Regions from separate parts of the Nitrobacter sp. CN101 genome, predicted to be linked through region 1. Evidence: predicted binding sites of a transcription regulator. Region 1 holds the regulator's gene; each other region holds the start of a gene.

Region 1 (7,604 bases):
CTTTTACGGGCGCCGCCCCGCTGGGAGGGCTCGCTACGCTCGCATCAGCCATCGGTTTGTTCCCTTCGATAAGTAACGTGCATGCTGGCCGGCATCACTGCCCGGCCAGCATGTGACATTTCGGCCCTCAGCGTGTCTTAATACTCTCCAGATCTTTGAGCCGCTTCATCGCGTCCTGCTGGCGTAGCAACGCATAGTTGATGCCACCTGCATTGAGTGAGTTGCCTGTCTGGTACGGATACTGATCGAAGTCGCTGAAGAACTCCTTGACCTTCCCCTGAATAGGTACGAGCAGCCAGATGTTGCGCGCGAGGAATTCGATGGCGCCACCTCCCTCTTCAAGCCCTCTCTCGTAGGGATCCATTCGCAGGTTGGTGATTAACGCCCATGCTGATGTCTCGCGAACGCCTGTCGCGATGTTACCTTTCGCTGTCGCGAAGCTCAGCTTCCAATCATTCCAACGGATCGCATTCAGGTTGCCGCCTTGGTCGAAGTAGTAGATCGTGTCGCGTGGCGGCGCCTTCGTTTCTCCTTTGAGGAACGGCAGGAAATTGTAGCCGTCGAGATGAACCTTGAAGGTCTTGTTGCCGGATTGGAAGCCGGTCTTCATACGCTCCTTGAGATCGGGAATACCCGCTGCTGCAGCGAGCGTCGGCATCCAGTCGATCAACGAAATGGGCTCGTTGATTTGCGTGCCTGGCTTCACAACGCCAGGCCAGCGAACCATCATCGGAATGCGCATGCCGCCTTCCCATGTCGTGCCTTTCTCGCTCTTGAACGGCGTCATCGCGCCATCCGGCCACAGCGCAATTTCGGCGCCGTTGTCGGTCGTGTAGAGCACGATGGTGTTGTCGGCGATGCCGAGGTCGTCGAGTTGCTTGAGCAGTTCTCCCACCATCCCGTCATGCTCGACCATGCCGTCGGCATGAATGCCTTTGCCGGTCTTGCCCAGAGACTCCTTTTTAAGATGGGTGAAGACGTGCATGCGCGTTGAATTGAACCACACGAAGAACGGCCGGTTGGCGCGCGCCTGACGGCCGATGAAATCCTTGGCAGCGCCCAGGAACTCCTCGTCCACCGTCGGCATGCGCGCGACGTTCAGCGGGCCAGTGTCCTCGATCTTGCCGTCCGCCGAAGATTTAATGACGCCACGGGGACCGTACTTTTTCCGGAATTCAGCATCCTTCGGATAGAAGTAGCCCTCCGGCTCCTCTTCGGCGTTGAGGTGGTAGAGATTTCCGAAGAACTCGTCGAATCCGTGCTTGGTCGGCAAGTGCTCGTCACGGTCGCCGAGATGGTTCTTGCCGAACTGGCCGGTCGCATAACCTTGCGTCTTCATAACGTCGGCAATGGTCGGCATCCAGTCCTGAATGCCGTGCGGGTCGCCCGGCATGCCGATAGTCAAAAGGCCGGTGCGGAACGGCTCCTGTCCGAGAATGAACGAGGCTCGTCCTGCGGTGCAGCTTTGCTGTCCATAAGCATCGGTAAAGATCGCGCCTTCATTCGCAATGCGGTCGATGTTCGGTGTGCGATAGCCCATCATGCCCATGGTATAGGCGCTGATCTGTGGAACGCCGATGTCGTCGCCGAAGATCACGAGGATGTTCGGCTTGCGGCCGGCCACCGGCGCCGCGGGATGCCGCTGCGCCTGCGCCTGAGCGAGGTGCGTGGACGCAGTAGCGCCGAGCGCCGCCGCTGCGAGCGACGTGCTGGCGAGCAAGAGTTTGCGACGATCCAGAGTGCCAATCTTCGACGTGTTCTGATGGTCCTTGCTCATCTTGTCCTCTCTTGAGTACCTTCGGATGAACTTTTCAACCAGCCGGCAATACGGCCGACCAATCGATTGACGCGCTACTTCCACACTCACCATCTTGCTAACTAAACGATAATCAGCAGACACCTCCCAACCGCCCTTTGTGACCGGTCGCCCTCACAAGCTCTCTGAAGTGCTGATTGGTGACCAGAGCACGGTCCATCCAAAAAGTGCCGACGGTAACCCGGTGCGCGGCCTCTTTCGGATAATGCCTGTCCGATCCCATGCGGAAGGTGCCGCCGGAAATTAGGATCATGCGGTTGTCAGGAACCACATTGCGAAGCGCGATATTGCTCACATTCAGCACGGACCACACCCACTGACATTAACGGGGCATCAGCGCATTTTTGTAACGGGCGTCTAAAATTAGAACCTTCAGTATCCGGAACAACATTAAATCCTCAGAACCGCCAGCCGTCCATACCTCTCGCAAACAATGCTGCGGCTGGTATGGATTTTCGTTTGTCCGGCCGACGAACATCAAACCTTATTAGCGACGGCTACGCGCATAGTTGGAGACAAGGCAGAACGTGCGTATAGTCGTCCTCGCCACGTAAAAGGGCGGGCAGCAAATTGCACCGCCTGGCTAGTTGCGAGGTAGCCGACCGATGAGCGCTCTCGATTATTTCGCCTGGATCGTCCTCATTGTCCTCGTCGCCAGCACCGCATTCGTCGTCATCTTCATGGCGATGCTGCCGGGCATGATCGCCAAGCGTCGCAATCATCCCTGGGTCCAGGCCGTGACGGTGGCTGGCTGGATTACGCTCTTCCTTGGCTTCGCCCTGTGGCCGGTCGCCCTGATCTGGGCCTATGTCGATGTCCCCGCGCCGCGCAGGACAGAGGTGGTGTCGTGATCGTTGTTCTGCTCAACGTCTATCTCGTCATCCTCTTCATCCTGGTGAAGCTAAAGATCGTTTCCTTCAATCTTTTTTGGAAAGTTTCACCTGTCATCGTGTTGTTGCTGCTCCTGGTCGGGCTCTTTATCCCAATGGGATGGGGCGCACCGCAGGGCCCGGCCCTAGTCGTGCGCAATTCTGTTCAAATCGTCTCCAATGTAGCGGGTGAAGTGTCCGAGGTGCCGGTTCAAGCCAACACGGCGCTAAAGGCTGGCGACATACTTTTCAAAATTGATCCGACGCCCTACCGCGCGACCGTTGACGCGCTGACGGCGCAGCTAAAATTCGCTCAACTGCGACTGTCACAGATGACGCAGTTGTATGAGCGTGCCGCGGGACGCCACTTCGACGTTGAGCAACGGCAATCCGAGGTTGATCAACTGAGAGGACAACTAGAGGGAGCCCAGTGGAATCTCGACAAAACGACCATTCGCGCGCCGACCGATGGTTATGTAACCAATGTTGCGCTGCGGAAAGGCGCGCGCGTGGCGAATCTACCGCTGGCTCCGGTAATGGCATTCATAGACACATCCGACACTCTAGTCGGTGTCGAACTGGCACAAAATGACGCGCGATATGTAGCGCCCGGACAGGAGGTCGAAGTTACGTTCAAGTTTCTGCCGGGCCAAATTTTCCCCGCAAGGGTCGAAAGCGTCCTTCAGGCGATCGCCACCGGCCAGGTACAAACATCGGGCCTCGCCGTCCAGCCAAAGCAGATTGAAGCGGCTCCCTTCGTCGTGCGCGTTAAGCTTGATGACGCTAGGCTTGCAGCGAGCCTTCCCGCCGGCACCACCGGCACAGCCGCCATCTTCACTGATCGCGTAAAGCCAGCCCATATCATTCGCAAAGTTCTGCTGCGACAAACGGCGATTATGAACTACATATTGCCGTTCTAGGCATCGCGAAACTCACGCAGGCGTCTAGCCTCTCCCCTTGTGAGAGGGGGACGATACCAGCTCAGGATTTGATTGATATGGCAGACAAGAAAAACAAGACCGCCGGGAAACACAAACCCGCCCTCACCCACATCGACGTCAAAGGCGAAGCGCGGATGGTCGATGTCTCGGCAAAGCCCGCAACCGAGCGTGTCGCCGTCGCCGAGGGTCAGGTCGTCATGACCAAGGCGACGCTCGACTTGATTGAAAGCGGCAATGCCAAGAAGGGCGACGTGCTTGGCACCGCGCGCATTGCCGGCATCATGGCGGCCAAGCGCACTTCGGATTTGATCCCACTCTGCCATCCACTGGCGCTGTCGAAGGTCACGCTCGATATCGAGGCCGACAAGAAAATTCCGGGCTGCCGCGTCCGCGCAAGCGTCAAAGTCTCCGGCCCGACCGGAGTGGAGATGGAAGCCCTCACGGCGGTCTCCGTCGCCTGCCTGACGATCTACGACATGATCAAGGCCGTGGAACGCGGCGTCCGGATCGAGGGCATTCACCTCGTCGAGAAAAAGGGCGGCAAGTCCGGCCATTATCTCGTGACGGATACCCCCTCAGAACCATAGCCGCCGCGCGAACGGGTCGGTAAGCGGCATTTTGGCTCTTGGTACCGTTGTATGCGAGCCGCGAGTTCGGTAGATGTTTGACGCGCCCGCTAGGCGCATTACGCCTAGCGCGTATTCCGCAAATGGATACCGGTTTTGCGATCGGAATACACGCAAGTTATTGATTGAGGGGATTTTCTTACGGCTGATCGCACGGCCGGAAAATGCTCTAGGAGAATGGTCATGCCCCTGATGACGGTCGCCGACGCCCTTGCGGCTGTTCTTGCCGGAGTCGAACCGCTCCCGGAGGAACCCGTGGCTCTCGAAGCCGCGCATCGCCGGGTGTTGGCGCGCGACCTCCCCTCGCGCCGGACTCAGCCGCCGGTCGCAATGTCGGCGATGGACGGCTATGCGGTGCGCGCAGCGGACATTGCGACAATTCCAGCGCGGCTACAGGTGATCGGTGAGATCGCCGCGGGACGACCGCTCGAGCGCGCGCTGCAAACCGGCGAGGCCTTACGGATTTTCACCGGCGGCGTAGTGCCGGACAGCGCCGATACAGTCGTGATCCAGGAAGACACCGAACGCGACGGCAACCACGTTATCGTCAAGGAGGCCACTGCTCCCGGAAAGAACATTCGTCCTGCCGGCGTGGACTTTCGTGAGGGCGACGTCCTGATCCGGGCCAGCAGCCATCTCACCGATCGCCATCTTTCCCTTGCTGCCGGCATGAACTATCCAGACCTGCCGGTGCATCGCCGTCCCACAATAGCGATGCTCGCCACGGGCGACGAACTGGTTTTGCCGGGCGCGACGCCCGGTCCGGGCCAGATCATCCTGTCCAACGGCTACGCGCTTCGCGCACTCGCCCGAGGCGAAGGCGCCGAGGCGATCGACCTGGGTATCGCCGCCGACACCATGGACGCCACAACCGCCGCGATCCGCCGCGCCCGCGAGAGCGGCGCCGACATTCTGGTTACGACCGGCGGCGCGTCGGTCGGCGACCATGACTTCGTCAAGCGTGCGCTGGAGGCGGAAGGCGTGGAGATGGCGTTCTGGCGGATCGCACTGCGGCCGGGCAAGCCGATGATGCACGGACGTCTAGGCCCGATGCGGGTGATCGGCCTCCCCGGCAATCCCGTCTCGTCCTACATCTGCGCGTTTCTGTTCATGGTGCCGCTGATTCGTGCGCTATCGGGGCGTGAAGATGTGCACCACTGCATTGAACCGGCGCTGCTCGGAAGCGATGTTAGCGCCAATCAAGCCAGGCAGGATTATCTGCGCGCCCGGCTCACGCCCTCGACGGACGGCTTGCCGGTGGCGACGCCGATCGGGCATCAGGACAGCTCGCTGATGGGAAAACTCGCTGCGGCAGAGGCTCTCGTAATCCGCACGCCATTTGCGCCGGCCGCAAGCAAAGGCGAGCCCTGTGCCATCATTAAGCTTTCGCTGTCATAAAACGTCGCTTTGTTGACCTTAAATTAAAGGGTTGCGGAACACATATCGAACATATAGTGTATGTTCATGATTTGTTTCGAGGTTCGTGCCGCGGGGTTATAAGGGCTGCAGCCCCGATGTCCCCTAGTTGGCAAGAACCCCATCAACCAGGGACTGGGTCGGGATGCTCACGCGCAAACAGTATGAACTCCTGCGTTTTATCAACGAACGGCTGAAAGAATCCGGCGTGCCGCCCTCGTTCGATGAAATGAAGGACGCGCTCGACCTGCGCTCGAAGTCCGGCATCCATCGCCTGATTACCGCGCTGGAAGAACGAGGATTCATCCGCCGTCTACCCAACCGCGCCCGCGCCATCGAAGTCATCAAACTGCCCGAACTCGCCGCCAGCGGCGGCGGCGGCCGTCGCGGTTTCACACCGAGCGTCATCGAAGGCAATCTGGGCAAAGTCCGCCGCAGCAGCGGCGGCGCTGTCGTCGACGATGCGGAACGTCCGGTCGCCGTTCCGGTGATGGGACGGATTGCAGCCGGCACGCCGATCGAAGCGTTGCAGACCTGCAGCCACACCGTCAGCGTGCCGCCCGACATGCTTGGTACCGGCGAACACTACGCGCTTGAGGTGCGCGGCGATTCCATGGTCGATGCCGGAATTCTCGATGGCGATCTTGCGTTGATCCAGCGGAACCAGACCGCTGATACCGGCGACATCGTCGTTGCCCTGATCGACGACGAGGAAGCGACGTTGAAACGCTTCCGCCGTCGCGGCGCTTCGATCGCGCTGGAGCCGGCGAACACGGCTTACGAAGTTCGCATACTTCCGCCCAACCGGGTCCAGATCCAGGGCAGACTGATCGGCATTTACCGCAAGTACTGATTTCATCAGGAGCGAAAGGCTCCGACCGTGGACGAGCCGTTCAATCGTCCGGCTGGAGATCCTCGGGCGCCGGCGTGGCGTCGGCCGGGGGCTCCGGTTTTGATTGCAGCTGTGCTGACTGTTCATCGACGGCAGCGGATGACCAGGGACGATCGACGCCGACAGGACGTGCGGCATCAACAGCAAAGCCAGATCTTGAAGCACCAGATCTTGAAGCACTTGGGGTTCGCCACAGGGCAAGAGCGCCTTCACGCCGTAGCCTGTTTTGATCGATCACCTGCGCAAGGCACCCCTCCGGAGCCTGCCACGGCGTCACCATGAGCTCCGCCCGAGCGCAATCATCCTGTATCGCCTCCGGACGCCGCGTCAGCGCGACAAGTCCACCTCCACTCACCTTGACCACGCAGCCCTCATCGTCACATGAGGCGCCCTCCGCCAGTGTAGGGTCGGCAGACCCACGCCCATCCCCGTCGGCGGCAAGCCATTCCTTGACGGTGAAAGAGTCCTTACTCGTGCTGATGAGACGCAGCCTGCCGTCCCCGCCCCTCACGGCGACATTGCGACCTTCGGCGGAGATCAGGATATCCGGCGGCGTCACCGCAAGTGACCACACGATCGCCAACCCGACCACAGCTGCGCCGCTCCAGCGCAGCGGCGTTCTCAACAATCCGAGCAGAATGATGCCCGCGGTCGCCGCGAGCAGCGGTCCCGTTCCAAATGCAGCCGTATGACCGACGGCGCCCGGAAGCGCCGCTACCCATTGAGCCACAGCGACCATCCATTCGATGCCAAAGTCCATCAGCCGCCAGAACACGCCGTCGAAGCCAAACGGCATGGCCGCAAGTCCGAGAAGCCCGGCCGGCATCACCAGCGCCGAGATCACCGGCATCGCCAGCAGGTTCGCAACCATGCCGTATGGCGTCACCCGATGGAAATGGAACGCGACATACGGCGTGGTCGCGAGTCCGGCCACGAGTGACGCCAGCGCCAGCATAGCGATTTCGCGTCCACCCCACAGAGCGGCCCTCGCCGTCGGCGAGTGATCGGGGGTTGCAAGCATCTTCGGCATGCCGACCTGAACCA
Region 2 (7,604 bases), 2.1 Mb from region 1:
AATTGTTTCGGGTGATGCCAGCGAAATCCTCGTCGGAAAAAACGACGGCAACGGATTGCTGGCAGCAACGCGTTTCAATGCCGAGCTAATATTGATAATTAAGTCTTACAGTCATTTAGGATTATTCTCAATTTTCTTGCTCAGGCTTAATCAAGCTTACGTGACGATGATCGGGCTAATGATCGCTTCAGCCGATGTGCCAAGGAGCTCTCCAACCGGGCCGGCGCGCTGGAGAACGCGTCGGCGTGGGCACCAGCGCCGCCACAGCCAGGCGCACGACCGCCCGCTTTCCATTCACTCACCGACCTGATCGCAGCGGTCGAGAAGCCGGTCATCGCGGCGATCTGTTCGATGATGAAGCGATTGATTGCAGCCTGCAGGTCGACGACCGATCGGAAGATGCCGCGTTTCAGTCGTCGCTTTGTGAGTTAAGTCTTGTTCAACGCCTGTGCGATGTCCGCAACCAAATCCGACGGATCTGGTTGCGGACCTCGAGCAGGCTTTGAATGCGCAATAGCCGTCTTGAGAGATACTTTGCGCAATTCGCATGCCGCCCTTCATGTCAACGAGCCGCATAGACTCTCGGCCATTCAAGGCCGAGGGCGTCTCACCGCTACCGGAAATCCCGCGACTTCACCTTGATGCTGTCGATGCGCAGATCCGGCACGTAGATGTCCCGGGGGCTCGGCCCCTTCGGCACGCTGCGCGGGTCAATACCGGAACTGCCGTGATGGAATTCGTCGCCGCGCCCGTGCGATAGCGGGAATGCGTCATCGCGGTCTCCAACGCCGGCGAGGTCCGCGGACAAATCCATGAGATTGTTGGCGACGAGGTGCACGACCTCGCCCTCGCGCTGAATGCGTCCCTGAACGGCAATCATCCCCGCGGCAAGGATGATGCGGCGCTGGCGTTCATAGAGCGACGGCCAGATCACCAAATTGGCAACGCCGGTCTCGTCCTCAATCGTGATGAACATGACGCCCTTGGCGGACCCTGGCTTCTGACGCACCAGCACCAGGCCGGCGGTCGTCAGCCACTTGCCGTCGCGGGCGTTCATCGCGGCGGCGCAGGTAACGATGCGACGGCTTGAGAGGTCCGCCCGCAGGAAGCTCGCCGGGTGTTGCCGCAGCGTGAGGCCCACGTGCCGGTAATCCTCGACGACCTCGCCTCCGGACGTCATCAGCCGCAACGATACGGCCGGCTCGCGAACTTCCTCGATGGTCCGGGCCTCCCGCTGCGTGGCGGCGGCGAACAATTCTAGCGGTTCGTCCCGCAGCGCTTTGAGCGCCCACAGCGCCTCCCGCCGTGCCAACCCCAGCGATTCATTCATCGCATCGGCTTTCGCCAACTGCACCAGCGATGCAACCGGGATATCCGCACGGCGCCAAAGATCGTCGACGGATTCGAATGGCCGGTTCGCACGGGCGGCGACGATCTCGGCACCGTTCTTGTTGGATAGTCCGCGCACCTGCCGAAACCCCAGTCGGACCGCAAATCCGTCGTCGTCGATCGGCTCCAACGTGCAATCCCACCGCGAGGCGTTGATGCAGACCGGCCGGACTTCGACGCCATGCTCGCGCGCATCACGAACAATTTGCGCAGGCGCGTAGAATCCCATCGGCTGGGCGTTCAAGAGCGCGGCGCAGAACACGTCCGGATGCCAACACTTCATCCATGACGATGCGTAGGCGATCAGCGCGAAAGACGCAGCATGGCTCTCGGGAAATCCGTAGCTCCCGAAACCTTCGAGCTGGCTGAAAGTCTTTTCGGCAAATTCCCTGTCGTAGCCGCGATCCACCATTCCGTTGATGAGCTTGTCCTTGAATTTGGACACGCCACCGGTGAACTTAAAGGTCGCCATGGCGCGGCGAAGCTGGTCGGCTTCGCCCGGCGTGAAGCCGGCGCATTCGATGGCGACCCGCATCGCCTGCTCCTGGAAGAGAGGCACACCCAGCGTCTTGCCGAGCACTTTCTCAAGCTCGGGCTTCGGAAATACGACCGGTTCCTTGCCCTCGCGTCGGCGCAGATAGGGATGGACCATGTCGCCCTGGATCGGCCCGGGCCGCACGATCGCGACCTCGATGACGAGATCGTAGAACGTCCGGGGCTTCATCCGTGGCAGCATCGCCATCTGGGCGCGGCTCTCGATCTGGAAGGTGCCAAGCGTGTCGGCCTTCCGGATCATGGCGTAAGTCCGAGGATCCTCGGAAGGGATGGTCGCAAGATCGAGTTCGATACCCTTGGCTTCGGCCAGGAAGGTGAAGGCGCGCTTCATACAGGTGAGCATGCCAAGTGCCAGGCAGTCGACCTTCATGAACTTCAGCGCATCGATGTCATCCTTGTCCCATTCGATCACTTGGCGGTTGGGCATCGCGGCCGGTTCGATAGGCACCAGTTCGTCCAGGCGGTCATGGGTCAAAACGAAGCCGCCCGGATGCTGCGAGAGATGCCGTGGCGTCCCGATCAGGTCACGGGCGAGAACGATTGCCAGCTTGAGACGTCGGTCGTCGAGATTAAGATTGAGTTCTTCAGCGTGCTTCGGCTCTACCCCTTCCTCCGACCAACCCCAGATCTGCGACGATAGCAGCTTGATCAGATCCTCGGTCAGTCCGAGCGCCTTGCCGACGTCGCGCAGCGCAGCTTTTGCGCGATACCGGATGACGGTCGAGCAGAGCGCCGCATGGTTGCGGCCGTAGGTCTCGAACACCCACTGCATCACGATCTCGCGGCGTTCGTGCTCGAAGTCGACATCGATGTCGGGCGGCTCGCGGCGCTCCTCGGAAACGAAGCGCTCGAACAGGAGGTCGTTGCGTTCCGGATCGATCGAAGTGATGCCGAGCACGTAGCAGACGGCAGAGTTCGCGGCAGACCCCCTGCCCTGACACAGGATGTCCCTGCTGCGGGCGAAACGGACGATGGAATTCACCGTCAGGAAGTAAGGGGCATATTGCAGCCGCTCGATCAATCTCAGTTCGTGCTCGAGCTTGGGCCTGACCTCGTCGGGCAGGCCCTCCGGGTAGCGCTCCGCCGCGCCCTCCCATGTCAGCTTCTCCAGCGCCTGCTGCGGTGTCAGGCCCGGCATGGTCCGTTCTTCCGGATACTGATAGGCGAGTTCGTCCATGCTGAAGGTGCACCGGCCGGCGATCGCGACCGTGCGGCCGAGGGCTTCCGGGTAACGCGCAAACAGTCGCGTCATCTCGTCCGGCGGCTTGAGATAGCGATCTGCGTGGCGCTCACGGCGAAAGCCGGCTTCGTCGATCGTGACGTTGTGCCGGATGCAAGTGACGACGTCCTGCAGGATCCGTCGCGCCGGCTCATGGAAAAGCACGTCGTTGGTGACGACCGTCGCTACCTGAAAACGCTGTGCCATGTTGTTCAGTTCGTGGATCCGCATCTGATCGTTCGGGCGGCGGCGCAGCGTCAGCGCCATGTGGGCGCGATCGCCGAACGTGTCGCGCAGGCGGCGGATCCGCAGCGCGCAGGCATCGTCGGCTACGTTCGGAACAAGCGCGGCGATCAAACCTTCGGACCAGTCGACGACATCTTCCCAGTTCAAGATGCATTTCGCTTTACCGCCGCGCGTCTTGCCGATTGAAAGCAACCGGCAAAGCCGTGAGTACGCCGGCCGGTCAGTCGGGTAGACCAGGACGGACATGCCGTCGGCGAGATCGAGGCGGCAGCCGACGATCAGGCGCACGCCGGTCACCTTGGCGGCCTCATGGGCGCGCACGATGCCGGCGAGGCTGTTGTGGTCCACTATCGCCAGCGCTTCGATACCGAGCGACGCGGCATGCGCAAACAGTTCCTCACAGGACGACGCTCCCCGCAGGAACGAGAAGTGCGACGTGACCTGGAGCTCGGCATAACGGGACGTCATCCGAAAATCCCGTGCAGAAACCACTTGTGGGACCTGGTCGCCGCGTCCTCGCCGTCGCCAGCGCGAAAAATCCAGAAACGTTCACCGGCATCGTCCTCGACCTGGAAGTAGTCCCGGACCGCGATCAGCTCGGCGTCGCGCTTCCACCACTCGCCGAATACTCGCTCGGGACCGTCGGCTCTCCTGACGCGCCGCCGCGAGCCCCGCCAGGTGAAATTGACCGGCGGATGGTCAGGAAGCAGCGCGACAGTCTCGATGAGCTCGGGCGGGGCTAATAACCGGGCAGGACGGGGCCAATGCGCGGGCCAACCCTCTTTGGAAGCTGGGGCGGCTGCGGCGACTCGCCGGAATGATCGTTCCGGAACATCACTCGCCACAGGTTCGAACCGATAAAGCCGGGTCTCACCGACCCGGTTTGAGAGGATGTCGATCAGCCCGGATATATCCGCTTCCGGCTCGTCGACCAGCGACGAGATCGTCTGCTTGGTATTGAACGGATCGGCTGCGGTTGCCGCGAGCCGCATGATCTCGATGCCGAAGCCGGGGTCGACCTTCTCGATCTTGTCACAGAGCAATCGCGTCAGCCGCTTCGCATCACGCACCGGCTGGGCAGTCCCGACCCTGATCGCCTGCACCCGGTTGTCGACCAGCCCGAATAGAAGGTCGAGGCGCCGGGCTCCGAGACCCCGCAACTCCATTTCCTGGCAGAGCTTTATGGTCAGTTTGGCGACATAGCGCGCGATGGTCTCTGGTGCGCCGATCGGTTCGGCGAAAAGCTGCTGCGTCTCGATGATGTCCGGAGGCCGCACGGGTTCGATGGGATCGCCGGTCCGGCCCGTGGCTTGGTCCATCCTGCGGCCGAGCTCGGGACCGAACCTTAACGTGAGTGGTGCACGCGGCGTCGCCAGCAGATCGGATACCCGTTCGAAACCAAGCCGGCCAAGATCGTCGACCATGTCGGCAGTCAGCCGTAGCGCCGCGATCGGCAGCGGCTTGATTCTCTCGGCGCTTTCACGTTCGGGAATAACCAAACTCGACTGGGCCGCAAACCGAGCCAGTGCGTGTGCAGCACCTCGTGTGTCCGCCATCGCCGCGCGCGCTGTTATGCCTACAGCTTCCAGGCGCGAGATCATGTCGGCCAGTATGGCGTCCTCGCCACCGTGGAGGTGGCTGGCGCCTGTCGCATCGATGACGAGGCCGTCCGGACCGTCGATGGCGACGACCGGTGAGTAGCGCAGCGCCCAGACAGCGAGACGCTCGAGCGCCTCGCCATCTGCAGCGGGATCCGCGTGATGGATGACAAGCTCCTTCACCAGAGCCTGCGCCTTTGTCGCGGGCATTCCGACGCGCAGGCCGATCCGTATCGCGGCGGCATTCGCCGCAACAACCTCGCGCCGTCGTCCGGCCTGGCCTACCAGCACAAGCGGCATCGCTGGATCAGGCGCTGCGGCGCCCATGTTGCGTCGTAGCCGATCGGTCGGCCACGTCGGCAGGTAAAGCGAGACGACCCTGGACATCACACGCATCCATTACAAAGTCCGCGCTTTCGCCGGCGCGGCATCGGATCAACTCAAGCAGCCATCGGGCGCGGCCAACGCCCGGCACCGGCAATGGACTCGATGGCAGCGTCGACACCCGCCATCTCGTCGCCGACGCCGTCGGCTGTCCGAAATCCGCCGCTTCGGTCTGCCGTCGCCACCGTCTCACCGCGATCGCGATCGAACCCGATGCTTCGGCTGCGAGCGACAACCGCCGCGACGACGTCATCGAAAGCCGCGCGACCTCCGCGACCACGGCACCCAGCCCGCCATGACGGACGCCTTCCTCAAAACATGCGAGCACGGTTTTCTCGTCACAGGCGTCGACGTAGATGACACGGTCCGCATGAAGACCCACCTGAGCCAGGGCCGGCGCGAACAGATCCTGCTGGGTGATGCACCACAGGATCTTGCCCTTGGTGCGCGCGGCGATTCCGGCGGCGAACAAGGCGGCTGCGGCGCCGTCGATGGCAGCATTGCCACCTCCCGCCACTTCGTGCAGCGCCCCGAGCGCAAGGCCGCCACCCGGTAGCCGGCTGTCGATTGCCTCCACGCCGAACGGAAGCAATGTCCTGACGCGCAACGGCACACCCTCAAGACGTTGAATCTGCTCGCGAAGCCGCAGAACGGCGGGTGGCTGGACCAAAGCACTCATGCCCTCTTCAAACGATCCCGGGACGGTATTGTTCTTGATTTGTTCGTATTGCTCGATAAGAGTCAACCGGCCGTTCGGGTTCCGAAGCGACGAGTTCGCGCAAAAAAAGCGGAAGTCGTTGTGACGACGAAAAGAATCGCGGAGTCTGTTTTTTCATTAAAAAAGGACGATCGAACTCGTGCAGCCGGCGGCCGCCTATCTCGACAGCCTCAATCCGGAACAGCGCAGGGCCGTGGAGCATGGCACCGCGGGACCGGGTCCCTTCGCGCCCTTGCTGGTGATAGCCGGTGCTGGATCCGGCAAGACCAACACGCTGGCGCATCGGGTCGCGCACCTGATCGTCAACGGCGCCGACCCGCGGCGCATCTTGCTGATGACCTTCTCGCGCCGCGCCGCCTCCGAAATGACCCGGCGAGTCGAACGGATCGCCCGCAAAGTGATGGGCGACAATGCCGGCGTTTTGACCGACGCGTTGACCTGGTCTGGTACCTTCCACGGTATCGGGGCACGGCTGCTGCGTGATTATTCAGACCAGATCGGACTCGATCCCCAGTTCACGATTCACGACCGCGAGGATTCCGCCGACCTGATGAATCTCATCAGGCATGAGAAAGGATTCTCGAAAACGGAGAGCCGGTTTCCGACCAAGGGCACGTGTCTCTCGATCTATTCGCGTTGCGTCAATGCCGAGACTGCGATCGAGCAGGTGCTTGGTGCATCCTATCCGTGGTGCTCCGGATGGGCGGCCGAGCTGAAGGAATTGTTCGCGGCCTACGTCGAGGCCAAGCAAAAGCAGAACGTGCTCGATTACGACGACCTCCTGCTATACTGGGTCCAGACCATGAGCGATCCAGCGCTGGCCGACGATATCGGCGGCCGCTTCGACCATGTTCTCGTTGATGAGTACCAGGACACCAACCGACTGCAGTCGTCGATCCTGCTGGCGCTGAAGCCTGGCGGCCATGGCCTCACGGTAGTCGGTGACGACGCGCAATCGATCTACTCGTTCCGCGCGGCCACGGTGCGCAACATCCTGGATTTTCCGACGCAATTCTCGCCGCCTGCCAGCGTCATCACACTCGATCGCAATTACCGTTCGACGCAGACCATCCTCGCCGCTGCAAACGGCGTCATCGATCTGGCGAAAGAGCGCTTTACCAAAAACCTCTGGACCGAACGGGCATCGGGCTCGAGACCTCAACTTGTCACGGTACGTGACGAAGCCGACCAGGCGCGCTTCATCGTCGAGCGCATTTTGGAAAACCGCGAGTCCGGCACTCTGCTTAAGGAGCAAGCGGTGCTGTTTCGGACCTCGAGCCACAGCGGTCCGCTCGAAGTCGAGCTGACCCGGCGAAACATCCCTTTCGTCAAGTTTGGGGGACTGAAGTTCCTCGACGCTGCCCACATCAAGGACATGCTGGCGTTGCTGCGGTTCATCGAGAATCCGCGGGATCGCGTCGCCGGGTTCCGCCTGCTGCATCTGCTACCCGGTGTCGGACCGGCATCGGCGCAACGCGTGCTCGACCACATGGCG
Region 3 (7,604 bases), 450 kb from region 1:
ACGCTTGCACCAAATTGGAATAGCGGATTCGGTACGTAGGTTGGTTCGCCTCCCGCGCCGCGCTGTTCAATCAGAGCGCCGTGGCGCACAAGCCGGTCCACAGATTGACGGATGGCTCGTTCAGAAGCGTGAGTTGATCGGGCTAGTTCGGCAAAGTTGATCGCGACGCCGCCATCATCGAAATTGGCATCGTTCATTGAGGGTCCAGATATTAGGCAATGGGAATATCTCGCTTCGGCACGTTGCCGGAGCGCTCAGGCAGTTTGGCGCCGCATGCCTGCGGCGCCTATTTCACCAGCGTGAGCTTGCCGTATCCAACCTGGACCCGCTCTGCGATTTCCACCGCCCGGGCTTCCATCAGGATCGTCAAGATTTTCTCTAAGGCACGATGTGGATCTTCCGTGCGGTATGGCTGGATGTGATCGGCTAAAACGCAGTCGATATCTAAAATAGCTTTGGCTAAAATTTCAGTGTTGGTCACCGGAGCCTCCTATCAGCACCGAGCCTCAAAGCCGGACTGCCCAAGAATTTGATTCAATTTCGCCGGATTAGATTGGTTCCAGCTCTGGCCGTGTGGTCGCGAAGACTCACGCCACCTCGCCGGCAGGCCGGTTATCGTTCGCGACCCAAGTGCTCGTGCGGCGGCGAGACGTAATCCAAGATTCGACGTCGGTGCGGTCGTATTTCACGGCCTTGCCTATTTTAAAATACACCGGCCCGGTGCCCGTGCACCGCCGCTTAGCGAGGGTTGACCGGCTGAGCCCGGTGAGCGCGGCTACGTCATCAATGGATAGGAAATTCACGTAATACTCCCGTTTTGGGAGGGAAGTTGCGCCCCGGCCAAGGCCAGTCGGCGGCCATCGGAATCCGGCGTTGCCGCTGAATTCCGAACGGTGCCGTTAGATAACGTTAGATAAGACGTGACCCGCGGAAAAGCTGGAAAAAAAACGAAAAAATTTACGGCCGCCAAAATGAAGTCCAGCCCGCGCTGTTAGGCAATCGCCAAAATTCCCTATGGAATACAATGCGACTGAAATTGCCTAACCTGGGCGTTAAGTGCCGATAATCATTGAAATCAATCAATCCTGCCGGGATCGCCAAAAACCGGCGCAGTAAACACCAGGTTATTTTCACTCGCTAAAACGGAATGTCGTCGTCCATGTCGCCGCGGTGGCTACTGGCGGCCGCGGTGCGGCGCGGCGTTCCGCCGCCTGACGGACTCCCGGACCCGAAGTCGCCGCCGGAATCGTCAGATCCGAAGTTGCCGCCACCGCCGCTGTTGCGGCCATCGAGCATTGTCAGAGTCGAATTGAAATTCTGTAGCACCACTTCGGTGGAGTATTTTTCGACACCGCTTTGGTCGGTCCATTTTCGGGTCTGCAACTGACCCTCGATGTAGACCTTCGAGCCTTTCTTCAGATACTGCTCAACAACCTTGCAGAGGCCTTCGTTGAAAATCACGACGCGATGCCACTCTGTCTTTTCCTTGCGCTCGCCGCTGGTCCTGTCGCGCCAGGTTTCAGAGGTTGCGATCCGCAGGTTGGCAATCGGCCGTCCGTCCTGGGTTCGCTTGATTTCCGGGTCGGCTCCGAGATTGCCGATCAGAATAACTTTGTTCACGCTACCCGCCATCGCCGTTCTCCATGTCCCCAATCCCCGATTGCTAGCTCAAAACCGGTGCTAACCCAACGGGCGTTGCCGCTTCAAAATCGAGCCGTGACGGCGTTCAAGCAGCCTACACTTCCCGCGCCGCGCCGAGAGGCTAATCGCCGGGTTATCCACGGATCGAGTGTGGGGTGGTACAATGTACTTTATTTGTTCTCAACAAATAAAACCGAAAGTCCGCGCGGACCTCTCACCGAGATACCTCCGCCCGCTGGACAAACAATTTGACCCAGAGTGTTGCATTTGAGAGACGGCAATTTGCTGCGCCGGAAGGTATACTGAATTCACAGATTTCGGGGTAACTACCAGCGCTCGCGCTTAGTTGTTGAAACTAAAGCAAAAATCCGGGGATTGAAATGAACAAGTTTCTGATTGGGGCCGTCGGTGCTCTCGCCATTGGCCTTGGTACCGCGCCCGCCACTGCGGCTGACCTCGCCCCGCGTCCATATACGAAGGCTCCTCCGATGGTGGCCGCGATTTACGACTGGAGCGGCTTTTACATCGGCGCGAACGGCGGCTGGGGATCGAGCAGGAATTGCTGGAACTTCACAACGCCCGCAGGTGCTGCCGTGGCAAGTGAAGGTTGCCATGACGCAACCGGCGGCACGGCTGGTGGCCAGATCGGCTATCGCTGGCAGACCAGCAATTGGGTGTTCGGCCTGGAAGCTCAGGGTAACTGGGCTGATATCAGTGGCCGCCGTGCCAGCCTCGCCTTCCCCGCCTTCACCAACGACAGCCATCTGGGTGCATTCGGCCTGTTCACCGGCCAGATCGGTTACGCCTGGGATGCCACGTTGCTTTACGTGAAGGGCGGCGCTGCCGTGACGTCTAACCGATACCGGAGCCTTGCTACCGCAACCGGCGTTCAAGTGACCAACAACGTCAACAACACCGACTGGGGCGCTACGGTCGGCGTCGGCCTCGAATATGGGTTTGCGCCAAACTGGTCGCTCGGATTCGAGTACGACCACATCTTTATGGGCGGCAATAGACTTACCTTCATCAACAATGGCGTTGCCGGGGCCGCCGGTACGCTGTTTGGAACCGACAATATCAGCCAGGACGTGGACCTCGTCACGGCGCGCATCAACTACCGCTGGGGTGGCCCAGCCATCGCACGGTACTGATCGCATCTGATCCGACGTTCTTGGAAAACTTGAAAGGCCGGCTTTTGCCGGCCTTTTTGTTTGAGGTACGGGCCGCAGGCAACCCCGCGAACGGCAGCATACTGAGCAGCATACTGATAAGCCGTCCTGCTTCTCCCGACGAAATCGGGGATGATCGCTGACGCCCTCTGGAAATTGCCCGCTGTTCTATCTACGTTCCATAGACTGCCACAGATAGCGCCTCTCCGGGGATTGGCCGGCGCGGCGCGCCTAAACGCGGTGCGGCTTCTGCACCCGGAAAAGCCTGTCATGGATGAAGTCATCAAGGCGAAGCGGCAACAATTGAGTCCCGCGAGTCGCGCCCTCACGATTCGCGGCGCTCGCGAACACAACCTCAAGAATGTGGATCTGGAAATCCCACGCGACAAGCTCGTGGTGTTCACCGGCCTCTCCGGCTCTGGCAAGTCTTCGCTGGCGTTCGACACCATCTATGCCGAGGGTCAGCGCCGCTATGTCGAGTCCCTGTCGGCTTACGCGCGTCAGTTTCTGGAGATGATGCAGAAGCCCGACGTCGATCAGATCGACGGGCTGTCGCCGGCGATCTCCATCGAGCAGAAAACGACTTCGAAGAATCCGCGCTCGACCGTGGGGACCGTGACCGAGATCTACGATTACATGCGGCTATTGTGGGCGCGCGTCGGCGTGCCCTATTCGCCCGCAACCGGCCTGCCGATCGAAAGCCAGACGGTGTCGCAGATGGTAGACCGGGTATTGGCGCTGCCCGATGGCACGCGGCTCTATCTGCTGGCGCCGGTCGTTCGCGGCCGAAAGGGCGAGTATCGAAAAGAACTGGCAGAGTATCTCAAAAAGGGTTTTCAGCGCGTCAAGATCGATGGCGCTTTTTACGAACTCGCCGATGCTCCCACTCTGGATAAAAAGTTTCCGCACGATATCGACGTGGTGGTCGACCGCATCGTTGTAAGGCCGGACCTGGGCCAGCGGCTGGCTGAGTCATTCGAGACTGCCTTGAAGCTCGCAGAGGGGCTGGCGGTGATCGAATATGCGGACGCGCCTCCTTCACCTCTCGCCGGAGAGGGCGAAAAGAAGAAAATCGCGAAGATCCACGACAAGAGCGGTCCTGAACGCATCCTGTTCTCGGAAAAGTTCGCGTGCCCCGTGTCCGGCTTCACACTCCCTGAGATCGAGCCGCGGCTGTTCTCGTTCAATAATCCCTACGGCGCCTGCCCGAAATGCGGTGGTCTCGGTATCGAGCAGCACGTCGATGAAGATCTCGTCATCCCGAACAGGGAATTGACGCTGCGCAAAGGCGCGATCGCACCGTGGGCAAAATCGTCGTCACCATATTACTTGCAGACCCTCACCGCGCTCGGCAAATTTTACAAATTCGCCCTGGATACCAAATGGAAGGACTTGCCGAAGAAGACGCAGGCCGCGCTTTTGCATGGCTCGGGCGACAGTGAGATCAAGTTCTCCTATGAAGACGGCGTGCGCTCCTACGAAACCAGGAAACCATTCGAAGGCATCATCCCCAACATCGATCGTCGTTATCGCGAAACCGAAAGCGAATGGGCGCGCGAGGAGCTTGGAAAATATTTCTCCGACGTGCCGTGCGATTCCTGCAAGGGCTATCGGCTCAAGCAGGAGGCACTGTGCGTCAAAATCGGGGGCAAGCACATCGGCGAGATCAGCGAACTGTCTGTTCGTCTTGCCGGCGAATGGTTCGAGACCGTTCCGATAATGCTCTCGGCGCAACAGAACGAAATTGCCGGCCGCGTACTCAAGGAGATTCGCGAGCGGCTGTCGTTTCTGCTCGACGTTGGCCTTAGTTACCTTACGCTGTCACGCGCTTCCGGCACGCTGTCCGGCGGCGAGAGCCAGCGCATTCGGCTTGCTTCGCAGATCGGTTCAGGCCTGACCGGCGTACTGTATGTGCTGGACGAGCCTTCCATCGGCTTGCACCAGCGCGACAACGCCCGCCTGCTTGAAACTCTGAAGCGGCTTCGCAATCTTGGCAATACGGTGATCGTCGTAGAGCACGATGAGGATGCCATCCGCCTCGCCGACCATGTGCTCGATATCGGACCCGGCGCCGGCGTTCACGGCGGCCATATCGTCGCGCAGGGCACGCCGGCCGATATCATGCGCAACCCGAAGTCGCTGACCGGCAAGTATCTTACTGGCGAACTGGCGGTCGAGGTGCCGGATCGGCGGCCGCCGAACCATCGCCGCACCATCAAGGTGGTCAACGCACGCGGCAATAACCTCAAGAACGTCACGGCGGAAGTTCCGCTCGGTCTGTTCACCTGCATCACGGGTGTTTCCGGTGGCGGGAAGTCGACACTGCTGATCGACACGCTTTACAAGGCGATCGCGCGGAAACTGAACAATGCGAGCGATCCCCCCGCACCCCACGACCGTATCGAGGGCCTGGAGCACATCGACAAGATCATCGACATCGACCAGTCGCCGATCGGACGCACGCCACGCTCGAATCCTGCGACCTACACCGGGGCCTTTACGCCGATCCGTGAGTGGTTCGCCGGTCTGCCCGAAGCCAAGGCCCGTGGTTATGCGCCAGGCCGTTTCTCCTTCAACGTCAAAGGTGGGCGTTGCGAGGCTTGCCAGGGCGATGGAGTCATCAAGATCGAGATGCACTTCCTGCCCGATGTTTACGTCACCTGCGATACCTGCAAGGGCAAGCGCTACAATCGCGAGACGCTCGAGGTGGTTTTCAAGGGCAAGTCGATCTCCGACGTGCTCGACATGACCGTCGAGGAAGCGGCCGAATTTTTCAAGGCGGTACCGCGTGTTCGCGAAACCTTCAAGACGCTGCATCGCGTCGGCCTCGACTACATTCATGTGGGGCAACAGGCCACCACATTGTCTGGCGGCGAGGCGCAGCGCGTCAAACTCGCCAAGGAACTGTCGAAACGCGCAACCGGCCGCACACTCTACATTCTGGACGAGCCGACAACTGGCTTGCACTTCCATGACGTAAAGAAGCTTCTTGAAGTGCTGCACGAGCTGGTCGCGCAGGGCAATACAGTTGTGGTGATCGAACACAATCTTGAAGTCATCAAGACCGCGGATTGGGTGATCGACCTTGGCCCCGATGGTGGGGACGGTGGCGGCGAGATCGTTGCCTGGGGACCACCGGAAGACATTGTGAAAGCGCCGCGCAGTCATACCGGAAATTTTTTGAAGCCGGTGCTGAAGAAGGCAGGAAAGCCGAAGCGACATAACGCGAGCGAAGCGGCTGAATGACGCACGAGACGCAAACTTGTGAACGATAAACTCATCTATAAGGATTTATTCTTATAAATATGATCTGAAACGATAATTTTTAAGTCATTTTTGTTGTGATGGATACCAGTTCCAGAGATGGAACATTTCCAAAAGCCCCGTTGCGGAACTCGCCACCTATCGCCACGTTTTGTTCGTGAGTGACAGCCTAAATTCGAATCCGACATGGAGTTCCGAATATGTTTAGTTTCAAACCAGTACTGGTGGCGGCCGTTCTGGCGGTTGCAGCCCCACTGGCCATTGCGTCGCCAAGCTGTGCACAGGAATTGGGAACAAAGGCCCAAGGATTCGCCGGCGGTGGCGGACACATTGGCATGGGCGGAGGTGGTGGCCGACACATGGGCGGTAGCGGCTGGCACGGCGGGCATATGGGCATGGGTGGGGGCTGGCACGGCGGCGGTGTTGGCTGGGCCGGCCGCGGCTGGCGTGGAGGTTGGGGTGGCGGGTTTTATCCCGGCTTTGTTGGTGGCGGCTTGTTGGGCGGCCCGTGGGGTTGGGGTGGAGGTTGGGGTTGGGGCGGCGGTTGGGGATCGCCTTATTACTCGTACTCTTCCCCCTACTACGGCTCCCCTTACTACGGGGATGACGGGTATTACGATGATGGCCCCACCGCGGTCCAAAGCAACGGCAGTGGCAGGGACGCTTCTTACTGCCAGCAGCGGTTCAAATCATACGATGTGCGTTCCGGAACCTATTTGGGTCGCGATGGCAAACGCCATCGCTGTCCGTAACTAGCTTGCCCCTTCATGGGCCTTATCGAGGAGCGGTGCCAAAGCGCCGCTCCTTTTTCTTTTTATCCTCTCCGCTTTGCCGCTCCCGGCACGCCGTAGCTATTTATCTGCTGAACGGTTGGGTCGCGCGTAGCGAGTCGCGCCTCTGAAGCAATCCCTCGCGTGCAATAAATAGCTGTCTTGTGAACAGCGGGCGAAATTCGTCGGTGGGACGACATCAAAGACTTTTTCCGTTTCGGAATCCGTGAACACTCACCGATACTTGAAGTCATCCAAGGCGCGATTCGACCCTTGGTTTTCCCTTCTTTCCACCATATTTAGTATTTGATTCAAGAATCTGCACTAGTCCTTGACGTGCGCAAGGGAGTCGTCCTAGCTTAGATTTCGGTTGGCGCGAGTATGTTTTGGGTTCCGCCGGTCGCTCCTGAAAGGTTCCAGAATGGGCACTTCGTCCGCCGGTTTGGGCAGCGGAGCGTGGATGTGTCTGCTCTGAGCCAAGGTATCAGGAACACCAAAAACCAGATCGAAACTGGCGCAAATGGGGATGTGAGGCGTTGAGTCCGAGATAGCCACGGGCCGCAGGTCCTCTGGTCGGAATCGGACTTCCAAACAGGGCCGGAACCACTGGCCGAACTGCGGGCGCAAGAGTCCGCGAATGGAAACCGCCAACGCCGCCGAAGCGGTGACGGACAGTTATGGGGCACGAAACAATGCGATTCGAACGGCGCTATACCAGGGACGGTCAATCACCCTATGCTGGGATCGATTTCCGGCTGAC
Region 4 (7,604 bases), 800 kb from region 1:
CTGGCGTCTATGCTATGCGCTGTGGGGAGGAGTTATGATGAAGGTTCTACGCGCATCCATGCTCATGGCGGTTCTGGTGTCGGGGCCGGCTTTCGCCCAGGCGCCGCATTTCAACATGATGGCTGACGGGCCTGGAAAGACGCCGGAGCAGATCGAGAAACAGAAGGCCATCGAGAAAGCTTACAAGGACACGCTACGGAAAATTCCCGATGCTGCGGGAGGCAACGATCCCTGGGGTGGCGTGCGAAACGAGGGTCAGCCCAAGGCCATTGCCAAAAACAAGGCAAAGTCCAGGATAGGGGCCGCAGGCGGCACGGCAAACTAGCTTGCCCCGGCGGTTTTCATCTTCGAATTAGTGGACAACTGAGACGCCTCGCGCGTGCGAAACAGGCTCATTCGCTCTGACCATGACAACCCTACAAACAACAACGTCACCTGAGCGGAATATGATCGCCCGGTGACGTTGCGTCTAGACTGGGCAGTGCAATCCCCCAGCCCTTTCTCTGTCTCTGCACCGCGGCAAAGGTTCAAACTGGATTTTCGCTGGACGCAGATGAAACATGCTACATTTTGCATCCTAACTGGATGAAAGCTTCTGTGTTGCGGTCCAGATATAGGAGATTTTCCGGCCTGTAGCGTTATCGAGGCTCACCAAGGCCGTCGAGAAAACGGATTTCCATAAACACACGTGCCCCGCCGCCGATGAGGCGGACTTCGCCGTAGGTTCAGGCGCTCCCCGATCGTTGCCGGTCATGTCGGCCCTCTTCGCGCTGCTCATGCGAACTTGCGGCCAGGAGCGGCTGCTGATTCGGCCAGCAGACCATCAATTGGAAAGTTTTGATTAAGATTCGGCGCTCATTCTACGCAAATCTGTTTTGTGTACCGGAGAAACACCATGCTGACCACCGAACCTGGTTTGGCCCGGAATTTTCTCAATATTGCGCTAGGCGGCTTCGGCGTGCTTGTCGCGGTGCTGATAGGGGTAGCGCTGAGCTGAGACACCTGCAAGATATCCACGGTCGGCCAAAGGGCAGCAGATTTGTCCGGGTGCCATAGCTCAATCGATTGGAGCAACCGACGTGGGTAACAGCAGCGGGTTGGACAAGGGATTAATGGCCCTGATCCAGAACGTTTTGGGGACGCGTCATAACGCGCCCCTGCCTGAGGCCGAGCTGCCCGAAGACAACCCGCTCGCTTCATCGGAATCGCTTGGCGCCGAAGCCTCGCCACAGCCGGGGACAGCGGGTCCGGTTGAAGAAGCCGCCGCAACGCCGCCGGACCAGCCGGAGAGCTACGACCGCCGCAAAACCGCCGACGAATTGGCGGGCATCATTCTGAAGGCGCTGCAAACGCTTGACGGCGCGCCGGCTCGTGGATTCGTGGTGACCGTTTACGGCGGAAACCCGTGGAATGCGATGCTGACGATCAAACCGGAAGCCGGGCCGATCGCCGATCCGGGCCTGTGGCGCACGCGTGTCCGGGACATGGCTGCGCGGTTACGTCAGGACTTCGATCTGGCGGAGATGTAACGGCCGAACAGAGCAGGGTGGCCTATCAGGCGCGCCCGCGTCGTGGTCCGGTTAAGGCCGCGACCAGTAGCCGTCAATCGCGTGAGCCAGGAAAATGCCGGCGCTCATAATTCCAAAGACGGCAGTAATTGCTTCCAGCATCGTACTTAATCCTGCTACCCAGCGATCGCCAGCAAATGCAAATCGCGTTGCACAGTCAAAAGGATTTTGGCGGCGCTGCCGACTCCACGTCGTGCTGATGATTTCCGGCAACACTGCTGACCTTGTCTGTATACGATTGCCGGGGGGTAACCGTCGGAGTCGAGGCGCGCATCAATGCGGCTTAGGCTTGTCGATCGCCAGACTTAGACAATGACGGGTTGGATTCGATCGGCATCGTCAGGCCGGTCGAGCGTCGAATCGGAAAGCAGCACGCCCTTGCAACCTGCGAGGACAACGGCCGTAACGTCGTCGATCTCGCGTGCATTGATCCAGCCGGCGACGTTTTTATATGCCGAATGCTTGGCCAAGAGCCCTTGCCAAGGAAAAGCCGGCCCGGGTCAGGGTGCCGTGATTGTAATTCGTATCCCATTGATTGATTGCGACCAGCACGATCGCCAGCACCAGGATCTTTTTCATCACGGTAGGCTGGCACCAGACTCTTAAGATCAAATTAGGAGAGGATTTCGCGATCGGATAGGGACGCAACAGATCGTGCGGTGATGGCTGATAAACGACTAGGTCTTCATTTGGTTCAAGATCAAATAGGACCACTGAGGTCGGAAACCGGCCAGTACCCGGGATTTAACCGAGGAGGCCCGTAAGCGCGCGATGCACGAATGAAAGAGGCCGCCCACTGAGGCGGCCTTGGCCCGGAGCGCGGTGCCGTCGCTCCGGATTGGTCTCTCGCAGAGTGCGGGTGCACCACGACCACACCAACAAAACCTAAAATAGGCCACTGCGTTTTTCAACTTAGGCCACTCACTGAGGCCGGGAACCGGCCAGTACCACCCTACGGATATATACCCTATGGACATGTAGAACATACCATGATATAGAATGAGCATTCTCCTAGGAGGGAGAGTGTAATGGCTCAAAAGCCGTCGAAAATTCGTGAGTTTCAGAAGCGGTTCCCCGACGAAGATAGCTGCCTGACGCACTTGATGCGCACCCGGTTCGGTGAACGTCTGACCTGCTTTAAGTGTCAGAAACGGGCGACCTATTACCGGGTCAAAAACCGCCGCTCATTCGAGTGCGAGCATTGCGGCTATCAGGTCTATCCGACCGCTGGCACACCGTTTGAAAAGACCCGTACCAACCTGCGGGACTGGTTCTACGTCATGTTCCTGTTTTGCGAGACGCGGAACGGCGTGGCTGCCAAGGAAGTGCAGCGCCAGCTAGGCGTGACCTACAAGACCGCTTGGCGCATGTGCTATTTGATCCGGCTCTATATGGGCTACGTGGACGGCGACTATCCGATGGGCGGTCCCGGCAAGACCGTTGAAGCTGACGAAACTTTTATCGGCGGCAAAGGACAAGAAGGGCAAGGACGACAAAGCGATTGTCATGGGCATGATTGAGCGGGGAGGCGATGTCGTTACGCGTGTCGTTCATGCCCGCACCAAGGCTCATATCCTGCCGCATATCGTTCGGTTTGTGAAAGAAGGCTCGCGCGTCCATACGGACGAAGCGTCAAGCTTCAAGCTGCTTAAAGAGAAATATGGTTACGACCATGAAGCGGTCGATCACTCCGCAAAAGAATACGTTCGCGGCGACGTTCACACCAACTCAATCGAGTCTTTCTGGTCGCAGGTGAAGCGCGGGATCAACGGGACTTACGTTTGGGTTTCGAAGAAGCACTTGCAGCTTTACCTGCGCGAGTTCGAGTATCGCCATAACCTGCGGAAGCAGCCCGGCCTGATGTTCGAGCTTCTTTTGCAGGCGTTCCCGAAGGTGCGGGTCGAGTAGCCATGGCGTGAAGTAGGCTATCAAAGCGCTTGTGGGGCTTGATCTTTGTCAAGTTTCCTTCTCCCACTCAGATACCCAATCCGACACCTCGCGACCTTGCAGGATCATGAACCTGACGTTGCCGTTTTGGTCGTTAAGGCCGCGCACTATTTCAAAATAGGTGGCGTTCTGCTCTTTATTATCTGGGCCCACAATGACAATTCGACCCCTTGTTAGGGTGGCCGCCACATTACCCTCATAGAGGGGATTGTTGGTAACGAGATTACCAGACTGTGGGTCCGTTCCCCACCACAAATCTTCCACGCCGCCGTTCTGTTTAGTTCCAGTATGAGCCACCGGAAGCGTGAACCGCTTTCCCTTTATCGGCTCCTTGACCGGATCAAGCTCAAACCGAACCGGGGACATCCAACCGTTGCGATAAATTGAGTACTCAACGAGTACCCGGAGCCTATCGGTCGTTCGCGTAGGCGTCCCCAGAAATACCAAGGGGTGCTTTTCATCGACCCACTTCGTTAAAGTCGGCTCTTTCACGAACTGCTCTGGGGGAGTCGCTGCTTTCACAGCGGTGACTGCCTTCCCTTGACCGAAGTAGAAGACAGCCCCAATCGCGGTTCCGGCTAGCAATAAGACGCCAGCAAAACCCATTATTCCAAGTATCCACGGAACCAAATTGCGCCCCATCGCCCGAGACCAGCCCGGTGGATTGTTCCGCAGATGCCGCAGCCATTTCAACGTCGAAATGCAATACCCCACAATGGCGACCAGCAGCCCCGCAATGCTGACGACCCCGATCAGAATGATCGCCCATGATGGCAACTGCCATTCCATATAATGGGCAAACATTAGAAAGCCGGGACCACATGCAGCCCCCAACCCCGAGATGGTAGGATTTGGCAGGTGTGGAGACTGTGTTTCCTGCATTGAACTGCCCGCGAGTCCGCTAGTGTCGATCTAGCTATTGTTGAACGGGCAGGCATATACCACAATCGGTTGATACATGTCCAAAGGGTATACATCTGCCCCGATTAGCGAAAGAACATATTGCGAACTTAGAACAAATGAGGTACATATTTTCCATTCAATCAACCACGGCGCCATTCGTTGTCCCGCCCGCGAATCCCGTTCATAAGGAGCCCGGCCTATGTCCCAAGCTGCCCTGCGTATCGTCGAAGGATCCTCCATGGATAAGTCCAAGGCCCTGTCCGCCGCGCTGTCACAGATTGAGCGTCAGTTCGGCAAGGGCTCGGTGATGAAGCTGGGCAAGAACGACAAGTCCATGGATGTGGAGGTTATCTCCTCGGGCTCGCTGGGCCTCGACATCGCGCTCGGCGTTGGCGGCCTCCCCAAGGGACGCATCGTGGAGGTCTACGGTCCGGAGTCCTCCGGCAAGACCACGCTAGCGCTGCATGCGGTCGCCGAGGCGCAAAAAAAAGGCGGCATCTGCGCCTTCATCGACGCCGAGCACGCGCTTGATCCGGTCTACGCCCGCAAGCTCGGTGTGAATGTCGACGATCTCCTGATATCGCAGCCCGATCACGGCGAGCAGGCGCTGGAAATTGCCGATACGCTGGTGCGCTCGGGCGCTGTGGATGTGCTGATTATCGACTCGGTTGCGGCGCTCGTGCCGCGTGCCGAGCTCGAGGGCGAGATGGGTGACGCGCTGCCGGGGCTACAAGCGCGGCTGATGAGCCAGGCGTTGCGCAAGCTTACCGCCTCGATCAACAAGTCCAACACCATGGTGATCTTTATCAACCAGATCCGCATGAAGATCGGGGTGATGTACGGTTCGCCGGAGACGACAACCGGCGGCAACGCGCTGAAGTTCTATGCCTCGGTGCGCCTCGACATCCGCCGCATCGGGGCGATCAAGGAACGCGACGAGGTCGTTGGCAATCAGACTCGCGTCAAGGTCGTGAAGAACAAGCTGGCGCCGCCTTTCAAACAGGTCGAATTCGACATCATGTACGGCGAGGGCATCTCCAAGATGGGAGAAATCCTCGATCTTGGCGTCAAGGCCGGCATCGTTGAAAAATCCGGCGCCTGGTTCTCCTATGACAGTCAGCGCATGGGGCAGGGCCGCGAAAACGCGAAAGCGTTCTTACGGGCCAATCCCGACATCACCGCCAAGGTCGAGACGGCCATCCGGCAGAATTCGGGACTGATCGCAGAGCAGATTCTGGCCGGCAGTCCTGAGCGGGACGCCGACGATGACGAGACGGAAGCGGAGGATTGAGTCTTTCGTCTTACGGAAGCACAAGCGCGCTCGATGATGTTGATCGCCGCGTTTCCACCAAACACGGACGTGTCCGGGTCAAGCCGAAGACCATTTTTCTGCCGAGAACGCTTAGGTCGACCGGCTAAAGTGTTTTCGAGCGAAGTGGATACCGGTTCGCGTGAGAAAACGCGTCTAATCAATAGATGGAGTCTTTCACCGTTTCCGTAAACGATGAAGGACTCTGAGGTGAGTTTCCAAGACCCCGGGCTCGTGCGAGTCGGGTTGGTGCGATCCGCGAAGACGGGAATCTTTCGTGGAAATCTGTGTCGCGCCTCTTGGAAGAGACGGGCGCTGTGGATGTTGAGTTGCCGACATCCCCAGCGTCCGGCTTTGCCATCCTTCATCCCTCTCCCAAAAGGAGAAGGATGAGAACGCTGAGTGGAATGCAGCCTGTGATCTTCTACTCCGCGGCTTGCGCGTAGTCTTCGATGGGTGGACAGGAACAGACGAGATTGCGGTCGCCATAGGCATTGTCGACCCGTCCGACCGGAGACCAGTATTTATCCGACCGCGAGGTTCCGGACGGGAAGCAGCCTTGGGCTCGGCTATAGGGCCGTGACCAGGCGTCGTCGGCGATGTCATGCACGGTATGTGGTGCATGGCGCAGCGGCGATGCCTCGACTTTCCAGCGGCCCGCCTCGATCTCGGCAATCTCGTGCCGGATCGCGATCATGGCGTCGCAGAATCGGTCCAGCTCCGCTTTCGATTCGGATTCGGTCGGCTCAATCATCAGCGTGCCGGGCACCGGAAAACTCATGGTCGGGGCATGGAAGCCGTAGTCGATCAGCCGTTTGGCGATGTCGTCCACGGTGACGCCGGTTTTGGCCTTCAGTGCGCGGGGGTCGATGATGCATTCATGCGCGACCCGCCCTTTGACGTTGCGATACAGCACCGGGAAATGCGGGTCGAGCCGCTGTGCGATATAGTTGGCGTTGAGGATCGCGACTTCGGTCGCTCGCGTCAGGCCTTCGCCGCCCATCATCAGCATGTAAATGTAGGAGATGGTCAGGATCGAGGCCGAGCCGAACGGCGCCGCCGAGACCGGTCCGACCGCGGACGGCGTTGCACCGTCGGTCTCGGGGTGCCCGGGCAGGAAAGGTGCGAGATGCGCCTTCACGCCGATCGGGCCCATACCCGGTCCGCCGCCACCGTGGGGGATGCAGAAGGTCTTATGCAGGTTGAGATGGCTGACGTCGGCGCCGTAGTCGCCGGGCCGCGACAGGCCGACTTGCGCGTTCATGTTGGCGCCATCGAGATAGACCTGTCCGCCGTGGCCATGCACGATGTCGCAGATTTCGCGGATGTGCTCTTCGAACACGCCGTGTGTCGACGGATAGGTGATCATGATGGCGGCGAGACGATCGGCGTGCTGCGCCGCCTTGGCCTTCAAATCGTTGACGTCGACGTCCCCGCGCGTATCACAAGCCACCACCACGACGTCCATGCCGGCCATGTTGGCGGAGGCGGGATTGGTGCCGTGCGCCGAGGAGGGAATCAGGCACACCGTGCGGTGCCCTTCGCCGCGTGCCGCATGATAACTGCGGATCGCCAGAAGCCCGGCATATTCACCCTGTGCGCCAGAGTTCGGCTGCAGCGAGACGGCATCGTAGCCGGTGATGTCGCGCAGCCATTGTTCGAAGTTTTCGAACAGTATGTGATAGCCTTCCGCCTGCTCCATCGGCGCGAACGGGTGCAGGTTCGCGAAAGCTGCCCATGTCAGCGGAATCATTTCGGTGGTGGCGTTGAGCTTCATCGTGCAGGAGCCGAGCGGGATCATTGCGCGGTCAAGCGCGAGATCGCGGTCGCTGAGCTTACGCATGTAGCGCAGCAGCTCCGTTTCGGAGCGGTGTTCC

The links. The regulator LexA, encoded in region 1, represses DNA repair genes until DNA is damaged. The targets are predictions, from matches to a motif close to TGTTCNNNNTGTGTTCNG.
Region 2: ACZ5IL_RS00440 (ImuA family protein) is a predicted target of LexA. The motif match lies at 6,100-6,117, and genes of this name have one in related genera.
Region 3: uvrA (excinuclease ABC subunit UvrA) is a predicted target of LexA. The motif match lies at 2,975-2,992, and genes of this name have one in related genera.
Region 4: recA (recombinase RecA) is a predicted target of LexA. The motif match lies at 4,509-4,526, and genes of this name have one in related genera.

The regions. Positions count from the first base shown of each region.
Region 1 covers NZ_AP038833.1:2,327,095-2,334,698, reverse strand. Annotated here, with positions in the region: gene ACZ5IL_RS11590 (AAA family ATPase) at 1-52, opposite strand, end outside; gene ACZ5IL_RS11585 (arylsulfatase) at 128-1,777, opposite strand; partial or broken gene ACZ5IL_RS11580 (SUMF1/EgtB/PvdO family nonheme iron enzyme) at 1,917-2,069, opposite strand; gene ACZ5IL_RS11575 (DUF3302 domain-containing protein) at 2,422-2,667, shown strand; gene ACZ5IL_RS11570 (HlyD family secretion protein) at 2,664-3,605, shown strand; gene moaC (cyclic pyranopterin monophosphate synthase MoaC) at 3,683-4,213, shown strand; gene ACZ5IL_RS11560 (molybdopterin molybdotransferase MoeA) at 4,436-5,650, shown strand; gene lexA (transcriptional repressor LexA) at 5,814-6,521, shown strand; gene ACZ5IL_RS11550 (ComEC/Rec2 family competence protein) at 6,562-7,604, opposite strand, start outside.
Region 2 covers NZ_AP038833.1:94,061-101,664, reverse strand. Annotated here, with positions in the region: gene ACZ5IL_RS00455 (hypothetical protein) at 246-506, shown strand; gene ACZ5IL_RS00450 (error-prone DNA polymerase) at 614-3,877, opposite strand; gene ACZ5IL_RS00445 (Y-family DNA polymerase) at 3,874-5,394, opposite strand; gene ACZ5IL_RS00440 (ImuA family protein) at 5,315-6,070, opposite strand; gene ACZ5IL_RS00435 (ATP-dependent helicase) at 6,249-7,604, shown strand, end outside.
Region 3 covers NZ_AP038833.1:2,781,743-2,789,346, forward strand. Annotated here, with positions in the region: gene ACZ5IL_RS14045 (hypothetical protein) at 1-197, opposite strand, end outside; gene ACZ5IL_RS14050 (hypothetical protein) at 287-481, opposite strand; gene ACZ5IL_RS14055 (helix-turn-helix transcriptional regulator) at 588-803, opposite strand; gene ACZ5IL_RS14060 (single-stranded DNA-binding protein) at 1,138-1,632, opposite strand; gene ACZ5IL_RS14065 (outer membrane protein) at 2,022-2,792, shown strand; gene uvrA (excinuclease ABC subunit UvrA) at 3,081-6,056, shown strand; gene ACZ5IL_RS14075 (BA14K family protein) at 6,275-6,826, shown strand; gene ACZ5IL_RS14080 (vitamin B12-dependent ribonucleotide reductase) at 7,537-7,604, shown strand, end outside.
Region 4 covers NZ_AP038833.1:3,132,040-3,139,643, reverse strand. Annotated here, with positions in the region: gene ACZ5IL_RS15900 (hypothetical protein) at 38-325, shown strand; gene ACZ5IL_RS15895 (hypothetical protein) at 1,080-1,529, shown strand; gene ACZ5IL_RS15890 (hypothetical protein) at 1,874-2,038, opposite strand; gene ACZ5IL_RS15885 (hypothetical protein) at 2,016-2,147, opposite strand; partial or broken gene ACZ5IL_RS15880 (IS1595 family transposase) at 2,597-3,476, shown strand; gene ACZ5IL_RS15875 (hypothetical protein) at 3,525-4,319, opposite strand; gene recA (recombinase RecA) at 4,618-5,709, shown strand; gene gcvP (aminomethyl-transferring glycine dehydrogenase) at 6,152-7,604, opposite strand, start outside.